2 regions of the Streptomyces sp. bgisy027 genome follow, and region 1 is predicted to be linked to the other one. Evidence: riboswitches for the same ligand, from Rfam matches in the RefSeq annotation. Region 1 holds a riboswitch; the other holds the start of a gene.
The links. Region 1 has a riboswitch for S-adenosylmethionine ahead of thrC (threonine synthase). Riboswitches for the same ligand answer to the same signal wherever they lie in the genome.
Positions count from the first base shown of each region.

Region 2: it holds a riboswitch for S-adenosylmethionine, as region 1 does, so the genes downstream of both, AC3ETA_RS43770 (aminotransferase class V-fold PLP-dependent enzyme) here and thrC (threonine synthase) in region 1, are expected to answer to the same signal.

Region 1 covers NZ_JBYIVZ010000017.1:97,630-101,027, reverse strand. Annotated here, with positions in the region: gene AC3ETA_RS19350 (alpha,alpha-trehalose-phosphate synthase (UDP-forming)) at 1-540, opposite strand, end outside; gene AC3ETA_RS19345 (glucosyl-3-phosphoglycerate synthase) at 636-1,580, opposite strand; SAM riboswitch class I at 1,728-1,897, shown strand; gene thrC (threonine synthase) at 1,916-3,202, shown strand; gene AC3ETA_RS19335 (ubiquitin-like small modifier protein 1) at 3,314-3,398, shown strand, end outside.
Region 2 covers NZ_JBYIVZ010000074.1:36,197-39,594, reverse strand. Annotated here, with positions in the region: gene trpD (anthranilate phosphoribosyltransferase) at 105-1,172, shown strand; SAM riboswitch class IV at 1,245-1,361, shown strand; gene AC3ETA_RS43770 (aminotransferase class V-fold PLP-dependent enzyme) at 1,491-2,873, shown strand; gene AC3ETA_RS43765 (small secreted hydrophilic protein) at 3,209-3,398, opposite strand, start outside.

The sequences.
Region 1 (3,398 bases):
CGGCACCAGCGTCAGGTGGTAGTCCTGCACCAGCACCGCCGCCCCCGGCGCCGCCCGCCCGGCCAGCGCCTCGGCGAAGGCGCGGTTGTACGCCTCGTAGGACGCCCACTGCCGGCGGAACTCCGCGTCGAACACCGGCTCCAGGGGCGTCTGGTAGAGCATGTGGTGGACGAACCACAGCACCGAGTTGGCGATGCCGTTGTACGCGTCCGCGTGCACGTCCGCCGGGATGTCCAGCATCAGCACGCCGTCCTCTCCCGCCCGCCGCCCGCCACCACCCTTCTGCGGAGGGGCCTCCGGCCCCGCACCTGCGATTCCGCGCCGCACCGCCTCTCGGTCGCCGTCGGACAGCGCCGAGCACACCCACAGGGCGCCCGCGTCCGGCCCGATCGCCGACAGCCCGGAGACGACTCCGCCGCCCCCGCGCCTGGAGTGCAGCGAGCCGTCGTCCCGCACCTCGTACGAGACCGGGCCGCGGTTCGACGCGACGAGGACCTTGGCAGCACCGTGCGCACCCGGCGCATCCTGCGTGGAAGCCATAAGCCTCAACCTAGCCCGCCCCGGAAACGCTCAAACGTGCGGTTCCGCTCGCTGGAGGGCTCTGGTCCGCCCTGTATACGGCCGGTTTCCGGCGTTTACGCGACCTTCCGCTTCGCGTACTCGGCGATCTCCACCATCGGCGGCCGTTCCTCGGTGTCCACGGAGTACGTACGCGGCTCGAAACCGTCCTCGCCGCGCTCGAACTGGGTCAGCGACGGCCGCACCAGATGCCCGCGGGCCAGCCGCAGCTGCGCCGTGCGGTAGATCGCGGCGGACATCCGGCCGAGCGCCTGCCCGTCCTGGTGCCGGTGCTTGCGCACCCCCACGTCCACCTGGGCCAGCGCGTCCAGCCCCACCAGGTGCAGCGCGTCGACCAGCATGCCCAGCTCGACGCCGTACCCGACCGGGAACGGGAGCTGTTCCAGCAGGCTGCGGCGGGCCGCGTACTCGCCGCCGAGCGGCTGCACGAAGCCGGCGAGCTGCGGCCAGTGCATGTTGAGCAGCGGGCGTGCCATCAGCTCGGTGACCCGGCCGCCCTGCCCGGCCGCACCCCCCAGCGGACGGTCGTACATCGCCTTGACCAGGTCCACGCCGGGGTCGGTGAGCAGCGGGCCGACGATCCCGGAGACGAAGTCGGAGGAGAACTCCTTCAGGTCGGCGTCGATGAAGCAGACGATGTCGCCGCTCGTCACGAGCAGGGAGCGCCACAGGACCTCGCCCTTGCCGGGCACGGTGGGGACGCGCGGCAGGATGTCGTCGCGGTGCACCACCCGGGCGCCCGCCGCGGCGGCCACCTCGGAGGTGCGGTCGGTGGAGCCGGAGTCGACGACCACGATCTCGTCGACCAGCGGGACCTGCCGGACGAGGTCATGGGCGATGATCGAGACGATCTCGCCGACCGTCTCCTCCTCGTTGAGCGCGGGCAGCACGACGGACACCGACTGGCCCGTGCGCTGTTTGGCGGCCAGGATGTGATGCAGCGGGCGGTCGGCAACGGACCAGGAGCGGCTGCTCAGCCAGCGCTCTGCTTCTTCCAGCACGGTCGGCGGCTCCTCACTGTCGGGAGGTCTGTGATCCATCTCGCGGATCGGACGGCTATCTCAACTGTCCTGGCGTTCGGTTACAGTCTTGAACAACGCGGATGACCATCGCATGTCCGAGGTCGGCCGTCGTCCACAACCGAATACCGCTCATCCAGAGGGGCAGAGGGATACGGCCCGATGAAGCCCCGGCAACCCTCCAGTCGGTTCTCGTAGATCAGCGTCGATCGTCACGGCTGATCGTCTCCGCGAGGCTCCCGGCTAGGGAAGGTGCCAAATCCGTCTCACGGCGAGATGCGTCGTGAGGAAGATGAGGAGAAAGGGCCTCGCCTCACATGGCTGCGCAGACTGTTGCAAGCACCACCGAATCCACCGTAGACCTCGGCCCCGCCGCGGCGCTCTCCTGCCGCGAGTGCGGTCACCGGGTACCGCTCGGCCCGGTCTTCGCGTGCGAGGAGTGTTTCGGCCCGCTGGAGATCGCCTACGACTTCTCGGCCCACGACGCCGAGGAGCTCCGCAAGCGGATCGAAGCGGGCCCCGCGAACATCTGGCGCTACGCGCCACTGTTGCCCGTCCCGGCCGACGTCGCCGACAAGCCGAACCTCAACCCCGGCTGGACCAAGCTCGTCAAGGCCGACCACCTGGCGAACGAACTCGGCGTCGACGCCGGCAAGCTGTTCGTCAAGGACGACTCCGGCAACCCGACGCACTCCTTCAAGGACCGCGTCGTCGCCCAGGCCCTGGAGGCCGCCCGCGCCTTCGGTTTCACCACGCTCTCCTGCTCCTCCACCGGCAACCTGGCCGGCGCGGTGGGTGCCGCGGCCGCCCGTGCCGGCTTCCGCTCGTGCGTGTTCATCCCGCACGACCTGGAGCAGGGCAAGGTCGTCATGGCCGCGATCTACGGCGGCGAGCTCGTCGGCATCGAGGGCAACTACGACGACGTGAACCGTTTCTGCTCCGAGCTGATCGGCGACCCGGCCGGCGAGGGCTGGGGCTTCGTCAACGTCAACCTGCGGCCCTACTACGCCGAGGGCTCCAAGACCCTGGCGTACGAGATCTGCGAGCAGCTCGGCTGGCGGCTCCCGGACCAGTTGGTCGTCCCGATCGCGTCCGGCTCGCAGCTCACGAAGATCGACAAGGGGCTCCAGGAGCTGATCAGGCTCGGGCTCGTCGAGGACAAGCCGTACAAGATCTTCGGTGCGCAGGCCGAGGGCTGCTCGCCGGTGTCGACCGCGTTCAAGGCCGGCCACGACGTGGTCCGTCCGCAGAAGCCGAACACCATCGCCAAGTCGCTGGCCATCGGCAACCCGGCCGACGGGCCGTACGTCCTCGACATCGCGCGCCGCACCGGCGGGTTCGTGGAGGATGTGACGGACGAGCAGGTCGTCGAGGCGATCAAGATCCTCGCCCGGACCGAGGGCATCTTCGCGGAGACCGCCGGCGGTGTGACCGTGGGCGTGACGAAGAAGCTGATCGAGAACGGCGTCCTCGACCCCACCAGGACCACCGTCGTGCTGAACACCGGCGACGGCCTCAAGACGCTGGACGCGGTGGCCGGCACGGGGCTCACTGCGACAATCCGCCCCAACCTGGACTCGTTCCGCGAGGCCGGCCTCGCCTAGTCGTTTTTCGTCCGCGGGCCGGTGGGGGCTGGTCGCGCCCACGCGGCGGCAGCCGCAGATCGAACACGGCCCCGCGCCCCTGGGCCCGTACACCTGACCGGAGGTTTCATCGTGAGCGTCAACGTCCGCATCCCGACCATCCTGCGCACCTACACCGGCGGGCAGGCCGAGGTCGCCGCCGAAGGTGCCACCCTCG
Region 2 (3,398 bases), on a different contig from region 1:
TCCGATCTTCGGACGGGGCCCTTCTCCGCGTCCCGGGGCTGGATAGGGTGGACTCGTTGAGACTCGCGTCCCGTAGTGCGGGACGCCTGAACCTGGAGCGGCTTATGAGCGCTGTGACCCCCGCTGGAGGCGACACCGCGGCGGGCCGCTCCTGGCCCCTGCTGCTGAACGGCCTGCTGGACGGCCGGGACCTGTCCGCCGACGACACCGCGTGGGCGATGGACCTGATCATGCGCGGCGAGGCGACGGACGCGCAGATCGCCGGGTTCGTGGTGGCGCTGCGGGCCAAGGGCGAGACGGTGCAGGAGATCACCGGACTGGTCCGGACGATGTACGAGCACGCGAACGTGATCGAGGTGCCGGGGCCGACCGTCGACATCGTCGGCACGGGCGGCGACGGCGCGAAGACCGTCAACATCTCCACGATGTCGGCGATCGTCATCGCGGGCACCGGCGCGAAGGTCGTCAAGCACGGCAACCGGGCCGCGTCGTCGGCGTCGGGCGCCTCGGACGTGCTGGAGAAGCTCGGCGTCAATCTGGAGCTGCCCGTCAACCGGGTGGCACAGGTCGCCGAGCAGGCCGGGATCACCTTCTGCTTCGCGGTGAAGTTCCACCCGTCGCTGCGCCATGTGGCCGCGGCGCGCGGGCAGTTGGGCATCCGGACGACCTTCAACGTGCTCGGTCCGCTGACCAATCCCGCCAAGGTGCGGGCCCAGGCGGTCGGCGTCGCCGATCCGCGCATGGCGCCGATCGTCGCGGGCGTCTTCGCCGAACGCGGCAACTCCTCGCTGGTGTTCCGCGGCGACGACGGCCTCGACGAGCTGACGACCACCGCCACCTCGCGGGTGTGGGTGGTACGCGACGGCAAGGTGACCGAGGAGGCCTTCGACCCGCGCGACGTCGGCATCGAACTCGTGCCCGTGGAGGCGCTGCGCGGCGCCGACGCGTCCTACAACGCCGAGGTCGCCCGGCGCCTGCTGGACGGCGAGACGGGGCCGGTGCGGGACGCCGTACTGCTGAACTCGGCGGCGGCGCTGGTGGCGCTGGAGCCCGGCGACGGGCCGCTGACGGAGCAGATCCGGGCCGGTATGGCGAAGGCGGCGGAGTCCATCGACTCGGGGTCCGCGAAGCGGACGCTGGAGCGGTGGGTCGCCGCGAGCAACGCCCAGTGAGTGCGTGACGTCGTCCCGCGATCCGGACACGGGTTGCGGGACGACGATCATCTCGCGTACGTTCCTGTACCAGGTCATGAGTGACAGTCATGAGGCCCCGGCCGACTGTCCGGCAACCCTCCGTCCGTGGCGGGGTGCCCCGGGTGAAGACCAGGCCGTAGGCAGCGAGGTCTACGGCAAGCGCGGGCCCCTCTCGAAACCAGGGGTCCTGGTCGTTCGAGGGAGTCTTCCGTGAGCAAGCGAATGCGATAGGGCCGCCGAGCCCCGCCTCCGCGCACCCACCTTCACTTTCTTCTTTGCTCTCACGGGAGTTCCGTCATGTCTGTCTCCACCGCTGCCTCCGTCCAGACCCTTTGTTCCCCGCTGCCCGTTCTGGGACGGGATGTCACCGTCCCGCTCGTCACCGGCGGCGAAGTCACCTACGCCGCGCTGGACTACGCCGCCAGCGCCCCCGCCCTGCAGCGCGTCTGGGACGACGTGGCCGCCTACGCGCCGTACTACGGCAGCGTCCACCGCGGGGCCGGCTACCTCTCCCAGCTCTCCACCGACCTGTTCGAGAACGCCCGCCGGACGGTCGGCGAGTTCCTCGACTGCCGCGACGACGACCAGGTCGTCTTCACCCGGTCCACCACCGACTCGCTGAACCTCCTCGCCGCCGCCCTCCCCGCCGACTGCCAGGTCTTCGTCTTCGAGACCGAGCACCACGCCTCCCTGCTGCCCTGGCGCGACGCCCGCGTCACCTACCTCAACGCCCCGCGCACCCACCGCGAGGCCGTCGAGAACCTGGAGCGCGCCCTCGCCGACCGCGCCGTGTCGATCGACGGGGGCCACGGCCCGGCCCTGGTCTGCGTCACCGGCGCCTCGAACGTCACCGGCGAGCTGTGGCCGGTGCGCGAGCTCGCCGCCGCCGCGCACGCCCACGGCGCCCGGATCGTCCTGGACGCCGCCCAGCTGGCCCCGCACCACGCGGTCAGCGTCCGTGACCTGGACGTCGACTGGATCGCCTTCTCCGGCCACAAGCTGTACGCCCCCTTCGGCTCCGGTGTCCTGGCCGGCCGCTCCGACTGGCTGCGCGCGGCGGAGCCGTACCTCGCGGGCGGTGGCGCCAGCCGCAAGGTGTCCCGGCGTGAGGACGGCGGGGTCGACGTCGAGTGGCACGACAGCGCCGCCCGGCACGAGGCGGGCTCCCCGAACGTCATCGGCGCCTACTCCATCGCCTCCGCCTGCAAGGCGCTCACCGAGGCCGGTTTCGACGAGCTCGTCGCCCGTGAGCAGTACCTGATCGAGAAGGTGCGGGCCGGCCTCGCGGAGGTGCCCGAGGTCCGGGTCCTCTCCCTCTTCGGCGACGACGCCGCCCGCGTCGGCGTGCTCTCCTTCGTCGTCGCGGGCTGGAACAGCTCCCACTTCGCCGCCGCCCTCTCCGCCGAGTACGGCATCGGCGTCCGGGACGGCCTGTTCTGCGCCCACCCGCTGGTCCGCACCCTGCTCGGCAGCGACCCGCAGGCCCAGGGCGAGTGCGGCGCCCCGGAGGCGGCACCCGGCGAGAAGTCCCTCAACGCCATCCGCGTCAGCTTCGGTGCCGGTACGCCGGACGAGCACGTCGAGCGGTTCGTGAACGCCGTGAAGGAGCTCGTGACCAACGGCGCGAAGTGGAACTACCGCACCGAGGACGGCCGTTGCGTGCCGGACACCTCCGCGTGAGCCGGTAGCCGGACGCCCGGCGGGATCATGGGGGCGACGCCGGAGACGGCGAGCAGGATGCGGAACTCCTCGATCACCGCGGCCTGTTGGCGCACGGGGTGGAACGCCACGAAGAACGCGGCCTCCGTCTCGCCGCCCGCCCGCGCGACGGCGACCTTCGCCCAGCGGATCTCGCCGGAGAGCCGGTCGAGCGTGCCCCGGACCCGTGTGGAGGCCGCCGGCGCCCGGAGCCGGGGCGTGTCAGCCGCGTCCCGCAGGGGCGCGGGGAACTGTGCGGCCAGCCACCACGAACCCGCGGTCGACCGACGACCCGGCGCCGCTGCCCGGCGGAGCGCTCAGCGGTCTTCACCGAGGTCTTCGTCGGAGGCGTCGTCACCGTCGTCACTCGCGGGGCTGTCGGTCACCGGCGGCCGGGAGACGACCTCGTCGCTCGGCGTCGGCGTGGGGGAGCCGCTGTCCGGCTCCACCCTGGGCGGCACCTCGGGCGCCCTCGGCTGGTAGGTGAGGGCGAAGCTGGTCGCGGCG